Regions from separate parts of the Lysinibacillus phoenicis genome, predicted to be linked through region 3. Evidence: riboswitches for the same ligand, from Rfam matches in the RefSeq annotation. Region 3 holds a riboswitch; each other region holds the start of a gene.
What was found. Region 3 has a riboswitch for S-adenosylmethionine ahead of ABC382_RS07095 (YezD family protein). Riboswitches for the same ligand answer to the same signal wherever they lie in the genome.
Positions count from the first base shown of each region.

Region 1 (7,171 bases), 2.2 Mb from region 3:
TAATCTATCAATATGTTAAAAGGTATTTGATGTTTCTCGGCCTGCTGAAAGTAAACAGAATGAAAGAGGGAAGATGTGTGATTTTTCAAAAACAGAGAAAGACGAAGGTATTGGATCTACAGCAATACACAGTGAAAATGGATTTGTCTAATCGCCAATCAATGGCGAAGCAAATTGAAATGCTGAACTTAACGGAGCAAGACTTACAATATTTAAAGGCTTTCCAACCATATGTTATGGACAATGTAGATCACATCGTAAACCGCTTTTATAACATGATAGGAACAGAGCATCATTTGGTAGATATTATTAGTCAACATAGTTCTGTAGAAAAGCTTAAAGTAACGTTACAGAAGCATATTATCGAAATGTTTAATGGAATAATTGATGAGGAGTTCTATCTAAGGCGTGTAAAAATTGCGAAGGTACATGTCCACATTGGACTAAGAACACAATGGTATATTTGCGCATTCCAAGATTTATCTATTTCATTTATTGATTTAGTTGAAAAAAATATAGAGTATCCTTATGATCAGTTCAATACAATAAGAGCTATATCGAAAATTTGTAACTTTGAGCAACAGCTCGTCTTAGAAGCTTTTGAAAATACTGTTGAAGAAATGAAAGAAAGCATGGAGCATGAGAGAGTCGCAATTGAACAACAAATTGTACGTTCTTCTGTAGAGCTTGCCACAATCTCTCAGGAAACCAATCATTCTTTTTGCTGTCTCAGCAAGCAGTCTGATGAGATTAAAAAATTGGCCAAAAAATCGCTTGATGTATCGACTTTAGCTGAAAATGAAGCACTTGCAGGACGGGAACGTTTAAAAAATCAATCACAAAATATGCATAATATTATTCATTCACTTCATGATATTGAAGAAAATATAGAACAATTATCAGGTATGTCTAGAGAAATGGAGACAATCATGAGTGTTGTTACTACTATTGCGAATCAAACTAATCTGTTAGCTTTGAATGCAGCTATTGAAGCGGCTCGAGCTGGAGAGGCGGGAAAAGGATTTAGTGTAGTAGCAGACGAAGTTCGAAAGTTATCTATTCAAACAAAAGAATCGGTAACAGCGGTTGCTTTGTTATTGAAAAAAACAAGCGAACGGACTGAGAAATTAGAGTATTCTTTGACGAATATTCAAGGAGAAGTAGCGTCTGGTGAGGAAAATATGTTGCAAACAGAAGGCCAGTTTACGAGTATACTAGATGCCATGACTGAAGCAAAAGAACAAAATGATTGCATGGCAACAAAAATACAAGCAATCGTAGGTATATTAGGTGAGTTAGGGACATCATTTACAGAAGTAACGAATTCGGCAGAAAAATTAGCGACCTTTGCGCAAAATTTAAAAGTATAGACGGTTAGTATTTACTACAATGTATTAGGCGTAATTAACACTATAGTACCTATTAATATATATGTTGGCTAGAGCTATCTCCTAAAGGGATAGCTCTATTTTTGCTAAATTTGTAAAGGGTTGAATGCAATTTTCAATGAAAATAGGTTTATACTGTAGAAAGAACTAATAATAGGGGCGGTTTATATGAAAACAGTTGTTGTATTAGGTGGCGGAATTACAGGATTATGCACAATGCATTACTTACAACGTCAAGTGAAGGAGAATAATCTAGATGTTCGTCTAGTACTTGTAGAGAAAAATACATATCTAGGTGGTAAGTTACATTCGGCATATGAAGAAGGATTTATTATGGAAACAGGTGCTGATTCTATTGTCGCTCGCCATAAAGGTGTTATGGAGCTAGTGCAGGAGCTTGATTTTGAAGATAATCTAGTTTATAACGAAACCGGCATTTCTTATATTTACACAAATAATGAACTACATGCTATTCCAGCTGATTCTACATTTGGTATTCCAATGAGCTTGGCATCCTTAGAGGAAAGCACATTAATATCAGAGCAAGGAAAGCAGGAAGCATTAAAGGATTTGACATTACCAAACAAAGGCTTTACAAAGGAAAGTTCAATTGGCGAGTTCTTAACCTACTATTTAGGAGAGGAACTAGTAAAAAACCAAATTGCACCAGTTCTAGCAGGTGTGTATTCAGGTGATTTACATCAGCTTTCAATTGCTTCTACTTTACCGTATTTAATTGATTATAAGAATGATTATGGAAGTATCATTAAAGGTTTTGATGCGAACCGTGAGCAATTTGTTAAAGCTGCCAATAAAAAATTTATATCATTTAAAAATGGTTTAACTTCTTTAATCGATCGACTTGAGCAAACATTAACCAATGTTGAAATTATCAAGGGTGTCGCTACTTTACATGTTCAAAAACAGAAAGACCGCTATACAATTTCATTAGCAAATGGTGAAAATATCGGAGCAGATTATGTTGTGCTTGCACTACCGAATGAAGCTGTTCAAAGCCTCATGAAGGACGAATCATTAAACTGTTATTTTAATCAATTTACTACTGCGTCAGCCATTACCATATACTTAGGCTTCGATGTACCAGACGCGAAATTGCCAGCAGATGGAACGGGCTATATTGTCTCTCATAATTCTAACGTTACTTGTAATGCAGTAACTTGGACAAGTCGTAAATGGAAGCATACATCGAGAGACAATAAATTACTTGTACGACTCTTCTATAAGAGTATTAACCCAGCGTATGAACAACTACGTGCCATGACTGATGAAGAATTGGCAACCGTTGCTTTAGAGGATGTTCGAAAGAGCTTGGGAATAGAAGAGGATCCAACCGTAGTAAATGTAACAAAATGGATTGATCAAATGCCTAAATACGACTTAGCTCACAGAGAAGCGTTACAAGGGTTGCTTCAGGAACTGAACAAAAACTATCCAAATTTAGCTATAGCAGGCTGTTCATATTTTGGTGTAGGTATCGGAGCTTGCATTCAAAATGGGAAAAAAATTGGTGAGGAGCTTGCAGAGGAACTATCCAGTTTCTAAGATTTTAAGTTAAAAATTACTTTGTTACGTGAAATACTCTTGACTCATTCGTCAGTAAACGATATGATTCTTTTAATTATTTAAAAAATTCATACTTAATTCTTATCAAGAGAAGCAGAGGGACTGGCCCATTGAAGCTTCAGCAACCAACTTATTGTCAGGTGCTAAATCCAGAAGACCGTTGAGTCGAAGATGAGAAGGAACAACAATGCTGAATCGTTAAAGCCTTCTTTTTTATGAAAGAAGGCTTTTTATTATACAGAGACATAGGAAGAGAGGCTAGTTTTATGGGATTGCTTGAGAAGTTAAACACGCATGTATTGACGGCGGATGGTGCAATAGGCACAGTTCTTTATGGCTATGGATTGGAATATTGCCATGAGGAAATGAATGTGCAGAGACCAGAGTTAATTGAAAAGATTCATAGAGAATATATTGCGGCTGGTGCTGACATCATTCAAACGAATACGTACGGTGCAAATGCCATCAAATTAGCTCGCTATGGATTAGAATCACGCGTTCAACAATTTAATGAAGCAGCTATTACAATTGCTAAGCGAGCAGCTGCAGATGGAGGTCAATTTGTTTTAGGGACAATAGGAGGTATTCGTGGTATCCGAAAAAGTGATGCAACACTAGAGGAAATATTAGCGACTGTAGAGGAACAAGCAAGTGTTTTACTTGCAGGAAATCCAGATGGCCTCTTACTTGAAACCTATTATGATTTTGAAGAATTAACTGCAACATTAAAAATGTTACGTGCAAAAACAATGTTACCAATTATTGCACAAGTATCTATGCATGAGCCTGGTGTTTTACAAAATGGAATGTCTTTAAATAATGTTTTGCATGAGCTAGAAACACTTGGTGCAGATATCGTTGGTGTCAATTGCCGGCTAGGCCCACATCATACAATACAAGCATTTGAAGGCGTAGAACTTCCTGAAAAGGCATTTATGTCAGCTTATCCGAACGCTTCACTTCTTGACTTAGAAGATGGGCGTGTCGTTTATGAATCGGAGGCTGATTATTTTGGTCGAGCAGCAGTAGAACTACGTGATCAAGGGGTACGCTTGATTGGGGGCTGCTGTGGTACGACACCAAAGCATATAGCGGCAGCAAAAAAATATTTAGAGGAGTTATCACCCGTTCATGAAAAGCATGCGAAACCTGAAAAGATTGAGGTCGTTCGAGAAGCAGAGCCTCCTAAGTATGAGCCTCTTCATGAAAAAGTAAAACGTGAACGATCTGTCATTGTAGAACTGGATACACCTAGACATTTAGAAATTGATGGATTCCTTGTAGGAGCAAAACAATTGTATGATGCTGGCGCAGATGTAGTCATGATGGCAGACAATTCTCTAGCCTCTCCTCGTATTAGCAATATTGCAATGGGAGCATTGTTGAAGAATACACATGGCGTACGTCCTCTAACACATATTACATGTCGAGATCGTAATTTAATCGGTCTGCAATCACATTTAATGGGATTAAATGCTTTAGGAATTCATGATGTCTTAGCTGTTACGGGTGATCCAACAAAAGTTGGGGACTTCCCAGGTGCGACAAGCGTTTATGATGTCTCCTCGATGGAGCTAATCCAATTAATTAAGCAGTTAAATGAAGGGGTCTCTTTCTCTGGTAAACCCCTTCGAAAAAAAGCAAATTTTTCAGTGGCTGCTGCATTTAATCCAAACGTTCGTGTGTTAGACCGTGCTGTGGCACGTTTAGAAAAGAAAATCGAACATGGTGCAGATTATTTTATTTCACAGCCAGTGTATACGAAGGAAAAAATTGTGGAAATTTACGAGGCAACAAAGCATCTACAAGCACCGATATATATTGGGATTATGCCCGTTACGAGTTATAAAAGTGCAGAGTTTTTACACCACGAGGTGCCTGGCATCAAATTATCAGAAGATGCCTTAGCAAGAATGAAGGCTTGTGGTGAAGATAAAGAACGTGCAACAGCTGAGGGTATTGCCATTGCAAGGGAATTAGTAGAGGTGGCTGCGCAATATTTTAATGGTATTTACCTTATTACACCTTTTTTACGCTATGATGTGACACTAGAGTTGATGAAATATATTGAGCAATTGGATGAACAAAAAAAAGGAGTAAGTATACATGGCTAAGCACTTGATTGAAGAGCAATTAGAGAAACGTATTTTAATTCTTGATGGCGCAATGGGAACAATGCTACAAAATGAAAACTTATCGGCAGATGATTTTGGTGGAGAGGAGCTCGATGGGTGTAATGAAAATCTTGTGCTTACTAGACCTGATGTTATAGAGAAAATTCATCTTAAATATTTAGAGGCTGGCGCAGATATCATTTGTACGAATACATTTGGTGGAACTCCTCTTGTGTTAAATGAATACGATCTGGGTGCAAAAGCGGAAGAGATTAATAAACGTGCAGTTGAAATTGCTCGCCAAGCGGTGGATAAATTTACAACATCGGATTGGCCGCGATTTGTAGCTGGAGCTATGGGACCAACAACAAAAACATTATCCGTAACTGGCGGTATTACATTTGATGAGCTCGAGGAAAATTTCTTTATCCAAGCGAAGGCCTTAATTGAGGCAGGAGCAGATGTGCTGTTATTGGAAACAAGTCAGGATATGCTGAATGTTAAAGCCGGCACATTAGGGGTAACACGTGCTTTCGCGGCAACTGGCAAGGAACTTCCCGTTATGATTTCAGGAACAATTGAACCGATGGGTACGACACTCGCAGGACAAACGATTGATGCCTTTTATATATCTATTGAGCATATTAAACCATTATCAGTTGGCTTAAACTGTGCGACAGGACCAGAGTTTATGACGGATCATATTCGTTCATTAGCAGAGCTTTCAACAGGCTATATAAGTTGTTATCCAAATGCTGGCTTACCTGATGAAGAAGGCTGTTACCATGAATCGCCAGAATCTTTATCGCAAAAATTAAAAGGCTTTGCAGAAAAGGGTTGGCTTAATATTGTAGGTGGTTGCTGTGGAACAACTCCAGCACATATTGCAGCTATTCGTGAAGTTTTAAAAGGTGAAAAACCACGACAATTACCAGAAAAAACGCATGGTCATGCGGTATCTGGTATCGAACCATTATTGTATGACGATTCCATGCGTCCATTATTTATTGGAGAAAGAACGAATGTTATCGGCTCCCGAAAATTTAAAAATTTAATCATTGATGGAAAGTTTGAGGAAGCAGCAGAGATTGCACGTGCGCAAGTTAAAAATGGTGCCCATGTTATTGATATTTGTTTAGCAAACCCAGATCGTGATGAATTAGAAGATATGCGTGGCTTTATGCAGGAGGTTGTGAAAAAAGTGAAGGTTCCTCTTGTGATTGACTCAACAGATGAAAAAGTCATCGAGGAGGCGCTAAAATTTTCGCAAGGGAAAGCCATCATTAACTCTATTAATCTGGAAGATGGCGAGGAGCGATTTGATGCCGTATTACCACTTGTGAAAAAATACGGTGCGTCATTAGTTGTTGGTACAATTGATGAAAAAGGTATGGCGGTTGATCGTCATCGTAAGCTTGAAATTGCTGAACGTTCCTATCAACTTTTAACTGAAAAATGGGGTATTGCACCAGAAGATATTATTTTTGACCCATTGATGTTCCCAGTAGGAACTGGAGATGAGCAGTATATTGGATCTGCTCTCGAAACCATTGAAGGGATTCGACTAATCAAAGAAAAAATGCCGCAAACATTAACAGTTCTAGGTGTAAGTAATATCTCGTTTGGCTTACCGCCAGTGGGCCGAGAAGTACTGAATGCTGTGTATCTCTATCATTGTACAATTGCTGGTTTGGATTACGCTATTGTTAATACAGAGAAGCTAGAGCGATATGCTTCCATTCCTGAAGAGGAAATAAAGCTAGCTAATGACTTGCTGTTTAATACAAATGATGAAACCTTAGCCGTATTCACAGACTTCTATCGTGACAAAAAGAAGGAAAAAACGGAAGCCGATATACCAAAAACGGTTGAGGGTCGTTTAGCTTACTATATTCTAGAGGGTACGAAGGAAGGACTAATAGAGGATTTAGATGCAGCCCGTGAAATCTTTGAGACACCTCTTGATATCATTAATGGTCCTTTAATGGAAGGTATGGCTGAGGTAGGTCGATTATTTAATGATAATCAACTCATTGTAGCAGAGGTTTTACAATCAGCGGGTGTGATGAAGGCTGCCGTTGCCCA
Region 1 is NZ_JBDFMP010000002.1:3,343,694-3,350,864, forward strand. Features, by position in the region: gene ABC382_RS18190 (globin-coupled sensor protein) at 78-1,370, shown strand; gene ABC382_RS18195 (protoporphyrinogen oxidase) at 1,557-2,951, shown strand; SAM riboswitch class I at 3,051-3,150, shown strand; gene ABC382_RS18200 (bifunctional homocysteine S-methyltransferase/methylenetetrahydrofolate reductase) at 3,239-5,086, shown strand; gene metH (methionine synthase) at 5,079-7,171, shown strand, end outside.
Region 1: another riboswitch for S-adenosylmethionine. It lies ahead of ABC382_RS18200 (bifunctional homocysteine S-methyltransferase/methylenetetrahydrofolate reductase); the one in region 3 lies ahead of ABC382_RS07095 (YezD family protein).

Region 2 (7,171 bases), 1.2 Mb from region 3:
TCCAGCTGCTATTTTTTCTGCAACAGTCTTTTCTAGGTCAGCAAAGCAAATGGGAAAGGGGGCTTGTGCAGTAATATTCTTTAACAGTAGATCGCCATCAGTCGTGTTTGTCATCGTAACTACCTCACTTATTTATTGAAAATAGGCTTTCTTTTGTGTAAAAAGGCTTGAATGCCTTCGTTATAATCGTCTGAACTAAATGAATTAAGAACGGTTTGGGCCAGCTCTTCGTTCTCTTCGTTTTCACCATCTACAATCGCCTGAATGATTTTTTTAATGCCTGCATTTGCAACGGATGATTTACTTAATAGATGCTCTGCAAAATGCAATGTGGCATTTTCAATATCCTCTGGCTCATGTAAGGCTGTGATTAAACCAATGCTTTTTCCTTCTTCCGCTGTAAAAATGTTGGCTGTATATAAAATTTCCTTTGCCTTGGCGACACCCACAATATTGATTAAGCGTTTAGTGCTTTCAAGATTATAGACAATACCAATATTGGCTGCCGTAATACCAAGCTTACTATTCGGTGTGGCCAATCTAAAATCACATGCGTTTGCTAACTCTAAGCCACCGCCAATCGCTAAGCCCTGAATCATTGCAATGGTAGGGTGCGGAAATTTATAAAGGGCATCAATGGCTTTTAAAGCTATATCGTTATAGGCTTTGGCATTGTCAGCAGCATAACGAATATCTAAAAACTCACTAATATCTGCACCTGATGAAAAGGCAACTTCATTGATACCGCGAACAATTAATAGCTTAATAGAAGGATCTGTACGTAACTGCTCAAGCTGGTCTACTATGGCCTGAAACATCGCCCTCGATAAAGAATTACGTTTATCAGGGCGATTTAACACTAACGTTGCGATATAGCCGTTTTTTTCTACGTAAATTTCAGTTGTCATCGTCATTCTCCTAGTCTTTCTTTAATTTCGCAGCAAAGCGGTTGCCGATGGATTGTATGCTTTGAACAAGGATGATTAAGATAAAGACAGTGGCATACATAACATCAACCTCATAGCGTAAATGACCATAACGGTAGGCAAGGTCACCTAATCCCCCTGCCCCCACCATTCCAGCCATTGCCGTAGCGCCAATTAAGCCAATTGTGGCAATCGTTAAGCCTAAAATAATCGATGGGCGTGCTTCACGTAATAGGACATGCCAAATAATATGGCGACGTTTTATGCCCATTGCTGTATAAGCTTCTACCACACCTGAATCCACCTCTAAAAGAGCAGATTCCATTAAGCGTGCAATATAAGGAGCTGTATAAACAACTAGTGGGACTATAACACCTTTAACACCAATCGTTGTACCAACAATTAATTTGGTAAATGGTAAGATGAAGAATAATAAAATGATAAATGGAACAGAACGAATAATATTGATGATGAGATTAAAAAGCTGATAGATAATTTTATTTTCAAAGGATTGGCCTGGTCGTGTTAAAACGATTAATAGCCCTAAGGGAATACCAATTAGAATGGAGAAGAGTAGCGAAATTCCGACCATTTGGAATGTTTCGATAATTGATTTTCCAATGACATCTGACCAATCTGAAAAGAAGCTTTGAATACTACTCATTGAATTCGCCTCCTAATTCTTCTACCGCAACACCATTTTCTGTAAAATAGGTTAGGGCCTTTTGGACGATATGGGTTTCTCCATGTAAATGCACCACGATGTTCCCAACAATGCCGTTTTTTAATTCAATAATATTAGCTGTTAAAATATTCGGTTGCACATCGTACACCTTCGTGACTTCTGCTAGTAATGGCTTACCCGTACTTTCACCAAGGAATGTTAAACGAATGACACTTCCTGAAACGTTTAACTGCTCAATGAGTGAAGGGGATAAATTACGCTGAGAAATTGTATTTAAAAACTTTCTAGTAGTAAGGTGCTTCGGTTTTGCAAAAAGCTCAATAGCAGTACCAAACTCCACGACCTTACCTGATTCGAGAACAGATACCTCATCACATATTTTCTGAATGACATTCATTTCATGTGTGATGAGTAGGATCGTAATGCCTAACTCGCGGTTAATTTTTAACAACAATTCAAGGATGGCCTCGGTCGTTTCAGGATCGAGTGCACTTGTTGCCTCGTCACTAAGTAAAATCTCTGGCTCTTGTGCTAAGGCACGTGCAATAGCAACTCGTTGCTTTTGCCCACCAGAAAGTTGATTAGGATAGCTATCCAGTTTCTCTGTTAATCCTACAATTTCGGCGTATTTTGCTACACGGTTTTTTACTTCCTTGTCGTTATAGCCTAGTAGTTTTAAAGGCACGGCAATATTGTTGTAAACTGTTGCAGTTTTTAATAGATTAAAATGTTGGAAAATCATTCCTATTTTTTGTCGTGTTTGACGTAATTCATTTAGCGAAAGGGCTGTAATGTCCACATTGTCTATCAGTACTTTTCCCGAAGTAGGACGTTCCAGTAAATTGACACATCGAATAAGTGTACTTTTACCAGCACCACTATAGCCGATAACCCCATGAATTTGTCCCTTTTTCACATGAAGATTGATCCCATCCACAGCTTTAATGATCCCTTTTTTCGTCTTAAATTCTTTCGATATATTTTGTAATTGAATCATACGATATTGCTCCTTTCTCGTCCTTCTAAAAGTGAGAATCTGCTCGTTTTCTCATGAGGAATACGGCAGATTCTTCTGCTAATAGAAGCATATTACCAGCTAGGAATCACAGAACCTTTGAATTCTTCTTCAATGAATTGACGTACTTCCTCAGATTGGTAAGCCTCAACAAACTTTTTAATGGTTGGGTCGTTTTCATTTTCAGCACGTACTACAATGTAATTCACGTATGGTGAGTCAGTAGATTCTAATAGAATAGAGTCTTCCTTAGGATTAATGCCGGCTTCTAGTGCGAAGTTTGTATTAATGGCTGCTACATCTACTTCACTAAGCTGTTTAGGAATTTGAGCCGCCTCTAGTTCAATGAACTGTAAATTCTTTTTATTTTCTTCAACGTCACGGATAGAGGCTGTTAAGTCTGCACCATCCTTTAGCTTAATATAGCCAGCTTCTTGTAAAACAAAGAGGGCACGGGCCCCATTTGTTGGGTCGTTCGGTAAGCCAAATGTGGCACCATCAGGAATATCATCAAATGATTTATATTTTTCAGAGTAAATACCCATTGGATTTAAAATAGTTTTGCCTACTGGTACTAAATCTGTATCGTGATCTTTATTAAATGTGTCCAAGAAAGGCTCATGTTGGTAGCTGTTTGCATCGAGATCGCCTTCAGCTAACGATGTATTTGGTAAAACATAATCAGAAAACGACTTTAGCTCAACTTCTAAGCCTTTTTCTTTTGCTACTTTAGCTGCTACTTCTGCAATTTGCTCGTGTGGACCAGAAGTGACACCAACGACGATTTTATTTTCATCGATTGCCTCAGCTTGACCTTTACTATCTTCTTTAGAGCCACAGCCTGCTAGAGCTGCTACTAATGTAAGACTTGCTAAACCTACTAAAAATTTATTTTTCTTTTTCATGAAAATGACCTCCAAAATGTTTTTATCGGTTTTTTGAAAATAAAAAAACTCTCTTACAAACTAAGAGAGGCTCATGAAAAAGACGTCCTCTCTTATCTATCAAACGAAATTCGTTTGCAGGATTTAGCACCTTCCTTTTAAAAAGGAGGTTGCCGAGCTTCATAGGGCCAGTCCCTCAGCTACTCTTGATAAGAGATTTATAATATTTTTTTGTAATTCCGATAGAACTAATATAATTTATGGGGTATAGTAAGTCAATAAATATTTTTAAAATTTTTTATATTATTATAATTTTTTGTTATGAAAGAGGGAGAACAATGTCTGTAAGAGTAAATTATGGAATTGGTTCATTTGGCAAGGTTATTAGTGCTCGTATTCTAATGGGGACAGACATCATGGAAGGAATTGAGGCGCTCTGTGAGGAGAATCAAATAGAGTCTGCTACAATTGTAAGTTGTATTGGGAGCTTCCAAAAAAGTAGCTTTGTTTATTTAGTACCTGATGAAACATCGCACATTAAAGTCCGTTTTAGTGAAGTCATTGAAAAAGAGGGACCACTCGAATTTATTCAAGGATCTGGTGTTGTCTGTAAACGAGATGGAGGATATGAAACACATTTCCATGGTTCGATGAGTAATCAATGGGGTGTAGTATCAGGGGGACACTTTCTGAAAGGTAGAAATCCCGTTATTACAGCGGACATTGTACTGGCTGAGATTCAAGGCGTTCAGCATATTCGTAGATTGGATGAAGAAACAGGCCATATACAATTTTATCCGCTAGAGCAAGGTTTAGAGCTACCAAGAAAAATCGAAAAATAGCATGCCCTGTAGCGAATGTATGCTACAGGACATAGTAGTACTAAGCGGTAAATAATTGTAATTGTTCAATTCTGTGAATGGCTTCACGTAAGCGTTCCTCGCTGACAAGTAAGCCAACACGTATATACCCTTCGCCATATTGACCGAAGCCATTGCCTGCGGCTACTGCAATATCAGCTTTTTCTAGCAATAAATCAGCAAATTGTTCACTAGTGTAGCCTACAGGTACAGGAAGCCAAGCAAAAAAGGAGCCCTTCGGAGCCGTAACTTGCCAGCCAATTCTTTGAGCTTCTTCAATTAATACATTTCGACGACGTTCATAAGTAGCCCTTAGTTCATCTGCACATTCTTGAGAAGCTGTTAGTGCCGCTGCTGCTGCTTGCTGAATTGCAGGGAATTGACTACAAAACAAATGATCTTGAATGAGATTAATAGCCGCAATAATATCGGCGTTACCAACGGCGAAGCCTATACGCCAGCCAGCCATATTAAAGGTTTTCGAAAGTGTATACATTTCAATACCAATGTCTTTTGCACCCTCTGCCTGTAGGAAGCTAATAGGTTTATTGCCATCAAATCCTATTGCTCCATAAGCAAAATCATGTGATACGATAATATTATGTTCCTTGGCAAAGCGAACAGTCTCTTCGAAAAATGCCAGTGTTGCTGTACCACCTGTAGGGTTATTCGGGTAATTTAAATAAAGTAGCTTGGCTTTTTCTTTCACTTCATTAGGTAATGCATGATAATCAGGTAAGAAATTATTTTCAGCAAAAAGTGGCATAACCTCAAAATTTACATCACCTAATACTACACCTGATAAGTAGTCTGGATAGCCTGGGTCCGGTAATAGCATGGTATCACCAGGGTTTAATACGGCTAGAGGTAGCTCAACAAGACCTATTTTTGTTCCGCCAAGAATTGCTACCTCCGTGTCGGGATTTATATCAACATTATATTCCCGTTTGTAAAAATTGGCAGCTGCCTGGCGTAATTCGGCGATACCACGAAACGGCGAATATTTGTGATTTTGAGGATTGTCTGCTGCTTCCTGTAATGCTTGAATGATGTGAGGTGGCGTCGGTTGGTCGGGATTACCTTGCCCGAGATTGATGACATCACGTCCCTCCTCTAGGGCACTGTTTACTTTTTGGACGAGTGCCGCAAAAAATTGGGGAGGTAGTTGCTGTAGTTTTTTAGAGAATTCCATGCATGATCACCTTTTTCAGAATATAATAATTATTATTGAAGAATATGAAGCAAATAGTATTACTTTTTCTGTTAATTGTCTAGAGGAGGAATAGATATGAAAATAGGTTGTATTCAATTAAACGTTGGCTTTGGCAAAGTAGAAGAAAATTTTGCCCGAGCAGAAAACAAGATTCGAGAAGCGGCACAACAAGGTGCAGAAATCATTGTGCTACCTGAAATGTGGAATACAGGCTACGCACTAGAGAAATTGCCTGACTTAGCAGATGTCAATGGTGAGCGAACGAAAGCCTTTTTGGCACACTTAGCGAAGGAACTTGGTGTACATATTGTAGGTGGCTCCGTATCAATAAAAAAAGGCGATAAATTTTATAATACGATGTATACATTTGATTGCCAAGGAGAGCTTGTAGGGGAATATAGTAAGGCCCATCTTTTCCGTTTAATGGACGAGCATCTTTATTTAGAAGCAGGGGATGAAATGAATCGTTTTGCTTTAGGAGATATTGAGGCTGCTGGTGTCATTTGCTATGATATTCGTTTCCCTGAATGGTTACGTGCCCACGCCTTACAAGGAGCAAAGGTATTATTTGTACCAGCACAGTGGCCGACACCAAGGATTGATCATTGGAAAACGCTACTACAGGCTCGTGCGATTGAGAACCAATGTTTTGTCATCGCAGTTAATCGTATTTCAAAAAAGGTAGAAAACTTTAATGGGCAATCTATGATTATTCAGCCTTGGGGTGAAGTACTTTGGATTGGTGCTGAAGATGAAGAAGTAGCGGTCATTGATGTAGACTTTTCTATTGTCGATGAAGTACGCGGAAGAATCCCAGTTTATGACGATCGTAGACCTGGACTATATCAGGATGTTGTTGTGAAAGGGTAGTGAAGAGGCACGCTCAAAAGGGAAGACAACCTGCTGAGCGTGCCTACTTTTTTAGACCTTATCCTCAATTAATGAATTTGCCAATAGCATAAACTCAAGTGTGATGCGGTTATGTCCTTTCATAAAATTTTTACCTAATAAACCTTCAAGCTTTTTTAATCGGTGATAGAGGGTTTGACGAACAATAAACAACTGATTGGCTGTTTGTTGTTTGGAGCCATTTGTTTGTAAATACACCTGTAATGTTTCGAGTAGCTTACTATTATATTTTTTATCGTACTCAATCACTGGCTGTAGATAGTCGTAAATAACTTCCTGTAAATTCACCTGCATTTGTAGCTTATAAATTAAATGATATAAATGCAGATCATCATAAAAAAAGGAGGAAGTTTGTACTTTACGGCAAATATATAAGGTTTCTATGGCAGTTTGATAGCTTTTCGGAATTTCCTCTACGTTACAAACGACTTTCCCAACGGCTACTTGAAAGCCTTGTGTCTGTTGCTTCTTATAAAAATCAGTTTTAGGAAGTGTAGAAAAGATGTTATTTAATATGTCACGAGTTGCTTTGCTGTCTTTTGTATGAAGTAAAATAAAAATAACATAGCTCTTTCTTTCAAATAAAAATGGGATGAAGCCATGCTGTTCAAAGAGATTCCGATAATAGAGTTTACTATAGACGATATCTTCCTGTGCTTTCGGCAATGTATGGGGAGAG
Region 2 is NZ_JBDFMP010000002.1:2,341,629-2,348,799, reverse strand. Features, by position in the region: gene ABC382_RS13195 (alpha-hydroxy acid oxidase) at 1-114, opposite strand, end outside; gene ABC382_RS13190 (enoyl-CoA hydratase/isomerase family protein) at 129-908, opposite strand; gene ABC382_RS13185 (methionine ABC transporter permease) at 919-1,590, opposite strand; gene ABC382_RS13180 (methionine ABC transporter ATP-binding protein) at 1,583-2,608, opposite strand; gene ABC382_RS13175 (MetQ/NlpA family ABC transporter substrate-binding protein) at 2,701-3,531, opposite strand; SAM riboswitch class I at 3,621-3,726, opposite strand; gene ABC382_RS13170 (PPC domain-containing DNA-binding protein) at 3,849-4,352, shown strand; gene ABC382_RS13165 (pyridoxal phosphate-dependent aminotransferase) at 4,393-5,562, opposite strand; gene ABC382_RS13160 (carbon-nitrogen family hydrolase) at 5,659-6,453, shown strand; gene ABC382_RS13155 (PucR family transcriptional regulator) at 6,505-7,171, opposite strand, start outside.
Region 2: another riboswitch for S-adenosylmethionine. It lies ahead of ABC382_RS13175 (MetQ/NlpA family ABC transporter substrate-binding protein); the one in region 3 lies ahead of ABC382_RS07095 (YezD family protein).

Region 3 (7,171 bases):
CAATTGCTACTAATAGGTCACCCTTTTGAAAGGTGAACGAGCCATGTGCTGTTAATACTGTAATACCAATCATCGTGCAAATAACGGCAAAGCTAACCGCTCTCGATGGTAATTTTTTTTCAATGAAACTACTGAAAATCGGCACTAATACAACAGTTAGGCTTAAAATAAAGCCAGCATTTGAAGCGGAGGTGGACTGTAGACCAAATAAACTTAACGCGAACACAATGAATAATAAAAATCCTTGAATAGCCGCATATTTTAATGTTTTACCATTTACTTTGATCATCCGTTTATAAAAAATAAGTCCTGCTACGAAGAATGCGATGATACAACGTAATGCCACCACATTATAAACTGCCAATGTTTCAAGCCCCATGACCATAAAGGTATAAGATAGTCCCCAAAACATTGTGACAATAACCATCAATACATTTGCTTTTCCTTGGATACTCATTATGTTCACCTACCATCTGTGTACTAAAACAGTTTTTATACTAAAAATTACTATATATCTTGTATTGTGATTAGTAAAACGAATGTTTATAATGAATAGGATTAAAAAATTTCATGTACATAGAGGGATGGCGAATGAGCTTAGTAAAATATGAGATTTTAACAAAGGTAGCAGAAGTAGCAAGTTTTACAAAAGCAGCGGATGCACTAGGGTTAACACAGTCTGCAGTGAGTCATGCCGTATCGAGTTTAGAAAAAGAATTTGGCTTTGCCCTTATTCACCGTAGTCGTGTAGGTGTCACACTAACAAGTGAAGGACAGACAATGCTTAGGGCGATGCGACAGGTCTTGGACGCACAGGAGTTATTGCAGCAGGAAGCAGCGCATATTCTCGGCGTTACACGAGGTAAGGTACGTATTGGTGTTATTTCAAGTATTTCTTCGAATTGGATGCCTGAAATTATTCAGATTATGGATCATCAATTTCCTGGGATACAAGTGGAGTTACGTGAAGGGGATTATTACGAAATTGAACAATGGCTTCTAAGTGGTGAAGTCGAGGCAGGATTCCTGAATGGGCAAAAGTCGGAACAGTATCAATTTATGGAATTACAGCAAGACCCTTTATTATGTATTGTTTCTCATAAAAGTCCATTATTTCATAAGACAGAAATTGATATTGTGGACCTAGAGGATATGCCTTTTATCATGACTTCTTACAAAGGGACAAATGATGTAAAAGTGCTGTTAGAACAATATCATGTAAAGCCCAATATACGCTTTGAGCTTTCTGAGGAAGTAGGAATTCTATCTATGATTTCACACCATTTAGGGATTAGTATTTTACCCCAATTGGTCATTCAAAATTTACCGCCAACATTGAAAGCGATTCCATTAAAGCAAGGTGGCTACCGAACGATTGGTATTGCCATGAAACACCATGCTTCACCCGTGACAAAGAAATTTGCTGAAATATTAAGTGCATGGTTAAAAGAGCAAAACAGCTCCCTTCCATCGTAGCTATTGAAGCAAATCGTACCATTACGTTAAAATAGTATTTGTATATATTTTAGAAACTAGGTGAGTGTATGGGGACATTACTAGGCAAAACCGTACTCATTACAAGTGGGGGAACACTTGAAAAATGGGATCGTGTACGAGGGCACACGAATTTATCGAAGGGGACAATGGGCTGTTATTTAGCAGAGGCAGCACTGGCTGCTGGTGCGACTGTCATATACATGCATGGTTACTTTGCCCAGCTCCCAGAAAACGAAGATAAAATGACATTGGTTAAATTTGAAGGCATTGAGGATTTAGGAGAAAAAGTTCGTCATGCTGTCCAACAACAACAAGTCGATATCGTCATTATGGCTGCTGCTGGCTCCGATTGGGTCATAGACAAAGTGTATGATCAATCAGGGAATTTAATGGAGGAAGCGGGCAAAATGCCTTCTGACGAACCACCGATTATTCATTTTAAAAAGGCACCAAAAGTTTTAGGTCAAATCAAAGGCTGGCAACCAAATGTAACGTTAGTAGGCTTTAAGCTGGAAGCGACGAATGATGAGGAATTTTTGCTTGCTCGTGCAAAACTACGCATGGAAACAGCCAATGCACAATTTATGGTAGCTAACAGCTCACAATCTTTATATGGTGGGGACGAGCCTCATTGGATTGTGCCTGCTGAAGGGCAGCCGATCAAGGTGATGGGTAAGCAACAGACAGCTCAAGCTCTAATGGACTGTTTACAGGGGGATTAAAAGGAGAACTGTGGAGAGGGTTTACTTCTGCACAGTTTTTTTGTTGTGAAAAATTGGATCTTCGTATATTATTTACTTAACGGTCGGTAAAAAAGGAGGCCCTTATGGGAAATAGAGAACAAACCTTTCAAAAAATTTTAGAAGTTGCCTATGTGATGTTTGCAGAAAAAGGATTTGAGAAAACGAGCTTAGCTATGATTGCAGCAGAGGTCGGCATATCAAAACCAGCTATTTATTACTATTTTCAATCAAAGGATCAATTAATTTCTTTTTTGTTTGAGGAACTTTATAAAGAAATTCAATATGATATCGTTGTTGATTACAAGGAGCTATCTCCAAGCAATTTCATTGAGAAATTACTGAAGATTGGCTATAAGTCAATTGATGAACAGGACAAAGATCCTTATTTTAATAAAATATTTAGTCAGTATTTGTTATTAGCCGCTCGCGACGACCACTACATGCAACAGTTATTAGAGCTTCAATCAGATTATTTAGCAAGATTTTATGATATTTTTCAATACGCAGTGCAACTAGAGGTGTTAGATGAAAATGCCAACATAGAAGCGAAAGCCCACATGTTAGCCATGCTCTATGATAATATTGGCAATTTTATGTTAACTGGTAGTCAATTGAACTATAAGGCTATTTGGAGGGAGGCAGTACATAGCGTCATTCAAGGGGGAAAAGATGAATAAGCAACTTGGTCATCGTCGTATTGAGGGCTTAGATTTTGCAAGAGCATTAGCAATGTTAGGTATGTTTATTGTAAACTTTGGCGTTATTTCAGGTTCAACTGCCAATGGTTCACAATGGCTCATTCAATTGCAAAGTCTTTTTGAGGGGCGCGCCTCTGCACTATTTGTCATTCTAGCAGGAATAGGGACTGCGCTGATGACGCGGAAAGCAAGGGAAGCAAAGGACCCAATTCTTATTCGCCAAAGTAAGTTAACTTTATGGAAGCGAGCTCTTTTTTTGTTTGTTGTTGGGATGGTTTTATATGTGGTGGGATGGACGGGAGATATTTTACATTATTACGGTGTTTATATGTTTCTTGCAGCTTTGTTGATAGCAACTTCAAAGAAAACCATGCTTTTTACAATTAGTGCGGTGATAATCGTTTCCCAATGGCTACAAATCCAATTCAATTATCTAGTTGGGTGGCATCCAAAATATATTTTATTAGAGTATATAGATTTTTGGACGGTAGAAGGTTTTATGAGAAATTTACTGTTTAATGGCTACCACCCCGTTTTTCCATGGATATCTTTTTTTCTCATTGGGATGATTGTAGGTACCTTAGATTTAACCAATAGGGCATTAAGAAAGAAATTAGTTACGGTAGGTATCTTGTTAGGAGTGATTATAGAAATTTTTTCAAAGGTGATTATTCACTTCTCGACAAAATATTTCTTAGATCATGATAGTGCGTTGTATTTATTTGATACAGGACCAATTCCACCAAATATAATGTATGTTCTATCAAATTCGGCTTCGGCTATTGTGATAATAGTAGGTTGTATGTATTTTGTAGAAACTTTCAAAAATAAAGTAATAGAAGCAATCATTAAAACGGGTCAATTGTCCTTAACACACTATGTTGGCCATGTCTTTATTGGCATCACTGTGTTAGAAGTTTTCGATTTATCGAATAATCTAACAGTCGTTTTTTCAATGCTCTATGCATGTTGTTATTTTTTAGGCTGTGTGTTTTTTTCGATATGGTGGAGGACTATCCATCAACGTGGTCCAATTGAACTCATTTTGAGAAAATGGTCCAATTAAAAAGTTTGAGAGTAGTCATCTATTTACTACTGATTTGGCATAAAATACATTCATATCGACTCATACAAACGTAGAAGATTGATATTACAAAGTATTCAGCTAGGTTTTCTAATATTTTATATTGACATTCGTATAGTAGAATTATAGAATTATTGTCAAGAAACGCAGTACTCTTATCAAGAGAGGTGGAGGGACTTGGCCCAACGAAGCCTCGGCAACCGAAAAGTTAGGTGCCAAATCCAACAGATGGTATCTGAGAGATAGGAGGGGCTATCAATCAGTTTGATGCGTTGGCCTCTTTTGTACAACAAGAATGAAAAAGAAGGGGTGTATCGTATGGCTCAATCAGTAAAGGTAGATGATAAAAAATTAGAGGCAATTGCCAAGGCAATTCAAAATCTTGAATTTGGTGAAGTGCATATTACGATCCAAGATGGTGTTATTGTGCAAATTAATAGGCTTGAAAAACAGAGATTTCCGCAGAAAAAATAACATTGATTTCAGTTGAACGATGTCAAAAGGCCACCAATAAGCATGAAGGATTTCCTTTGCTTACAAGTGGCCCTTTTTTTGTCTAAAAAATTAACTATAAAAGCTTTTTGGTATTTGCCCAATATGACGGCGATGGTATAGTAACGGTTCTTTTTGCCCGTTTGTAATGTCTTGCACATGCCCAATAAAAATGGTATGGTCGCCAGCATCTATTTGCTGAAACGTTTTACATTGTAAAATAGCTGCTGTATCATGTAAAATCGGTAGACCTAAAGATGAAGTGGACCACTGTGCCTGTGCAAAACGATCAGGGATTTTACTGGCAAATAGTGTACATAAATGTTCTTGGTCGCTTGCTAAAATATTGACCGCGAAATGAGAAGCATTCGTAAAATAAGAATGAAGCTGAGAATTTTTATCGAGTGACCACAAAATAAGGAGCGGGTCGATTGAAACAGATGCAAAGGAATTGACGGTTAAGCCTATAGGTTTTGTTTCATGACTTGTTGTGACAACTGTAACGCCTGTAGGGTAATTACCTAATGCCAATTTAAAAGCAGCTACTTGATCTGTCATTCAAATATCACCTCTTTATTAATATAAATTAGTTCACGGAGTAAGTAGGTAAAATGAACTTTTTTTTCATATCCTACTAGTAACTCCTTTTCTTGAGTAAATTTTAAACCAATTAAACATACAGGTAAAGGTAATGGGGAAAGAAAGGGGAATTGCCATGACTTTATATTTTGATCACCTGGTTCACCAAGTGGAATCACCAGAAAATATAAAGGTTTTCTTCAATAAACGAAATGTCCACACAGTGAATGGTGGGCAGCACACGATGTGGGGGACTTATAATACGTTAAGCTACTTTGGCTTAAGCTATATTGAACAAATTGCTATCTATGATCGTGATTTATTTGAGCAGGCGGCACAATACCCATATTCCTTACATTATACGTTTAAACGTGATCAAGAGCGCCAAGGATTTTCACGAATAGCCTTGCGTACCAAAAAAATTGAGGAAGAGGGTCAACGCTTACGAGCATTAGGTTATGATGTATATGGGCCGGATGCTTGCAGTCGAACAAGACCGGATGGCACTGTTGTGAAGTGGAAGCTTCTCCATTTTGGCAAACCAGATCTTCTCATTGATTTTCCATTTTTAATTGAATGGGCAGAGGAAGATGAGGAACGTCTGTCACAATTAGTGACAAGCGGTGCTATTGATACAAAACAAGCGATTACAATGGAATCAATCCAATTGTATGTCAAGGATATACGAAGAACAGTTCGTTTATGGCAGGAGGTATTGCAGCTACCAGAGCCTGTGCAACATGAGCAGTTCATCTCGTTACAGCTCCCGAATATCCGATTGGATTTTTATGAGGAAGAGGTTGCAGTAGCTATGACACTTGGTCATATAAAAGAAGGGCCATTTGGTGTGACATTAAAAGATCCTCATCGAACAAAGGAAACATTAGTATGTCCTGGCGCTTTTTATTGGATTAATCGATAATTACAATATCCACTTCATATGCTGAAATGGATTCAGACTGTAGACAAACTCGATGAATTTTGAGTTTGCCTACAGTCTTTTTTCTTTTACAATGAAATAAAGCTAAGCTATTGATTTCCACAATGGACGGACGCTTTCCGCGGGTGAGGTCGAGCTGCTTCCCTCGCTTCGCTCAGTCCAGGATCTCGACTTTTCCGCTTTTCCCGCAGGAGTGCCGCCCTTCGTTCCGCAGTTTTCTTATAGCTTTTTTGAAATTATTTCAAGTGTAATTCCCTTTTGTCATGCTATATGCTTCACATACTTAGTATCAAATTTGCAAAGGGCCACCATTGGTAATAAAAAAAGCGGATGAAGGAATATTTCATTCCTGCTCCGCTGTCCATTTGGAACTAAGCTAATAGTCCATTACCGTTATAATTTCACAACATTTGATGCTTGAGGTCCACGATTACCCTCTACCACATCAAATGATACCTTTTGACCTTCTTCAAGTGTACGGAAGCCTTCCTCCTGGATGCCCGTAAAATGTACAAATACATCTTCTCCATCATCACATTCAATAAAGCCATAACCCTTTTCATTATTGAACCACTTTACGATCCCCTGTTGCATAAGCATTCGCCTCCAATGCGCTTGAATGTAAAATAAAGTTAAATAAGTTGTGCTCTCATTGAGAAAATGTGAAAAAATTGCATTTTCTCTTAGAACATACATGAATTGAACAAAGATGTCAATTGATTGTCGAAATGCTTGCATATCTGGCTTTCTTTTTTTTCACAATTAAGACTATAATGGAAATGAACAACAAAGAAAGTAGGATGCCAAATGACAACGAAAAATCAACCATTATCAGATTTAGAAATCGCTAGTCAAGCAGTGATCAAACCTATTACGGAAATTGCCAAAGCTGCGGGTATTCCAGAGGATGCTCTTGAGCAGTATGGACGCTACAAAGCAAAGATTGACCCATTAAAAATTACAGCTCAGGGCGAGGATGCAAAAGTAGTATTAGTGTCTGCTATTAGTCCGACCCCAGCAGGTGAAGGAAAGTCGACAGTGACTGTAGGACTAGCAGATGCCCTTCATCAATTAGATAAGAAGGTGATGGTCGCTTTACGAGAACCATCATTAGGTCCAGTAATGGGCGTAAAAGGTG
Region 3 is NZ_JBDFMP010000002.1:1,112,089-1,119,259, reverse strand. Features, by position in the region: gene ABC382_RS07120 (DMT family transporter) at 1-457, opposite strand, end outside; gene ABC382_RS07115 (LysR family transcriptional regulator) at 592-1,476, shown strand; gene ABC382_RS07110 (phosphopantothenoylcysteine decarboxylase domain-containing protein) at 1,545-2,219, shown strand; gene ABC382_RS07105 (TetR/AcrR family transcriptional regulator) at 2,324-2,917, shown strand; gene ABC382_RS07100 (DUF418 domain-containing protein) at 2,910-4,004, shown strand; SAM riboswitch class I at 4,175-4,271, shown strand; gene ABC382_RS07095 (YezD family protein) at 4,341-4,496, shown strand; gene ABC382_RS07090 (flavin reductase family protein) at 4,587-5,072, opposite strand; gene ABC382_RS07085 (VOC family protein) at 5,230-6,015, shown strand; gene ABC382_RS07080 (cold-shock protein) at 6,427-6,627, opposite strand; gene ABC382_RS07075 (formate--tetrahydrofolate ligase) at 6,841-7,171, shown strand, end outside.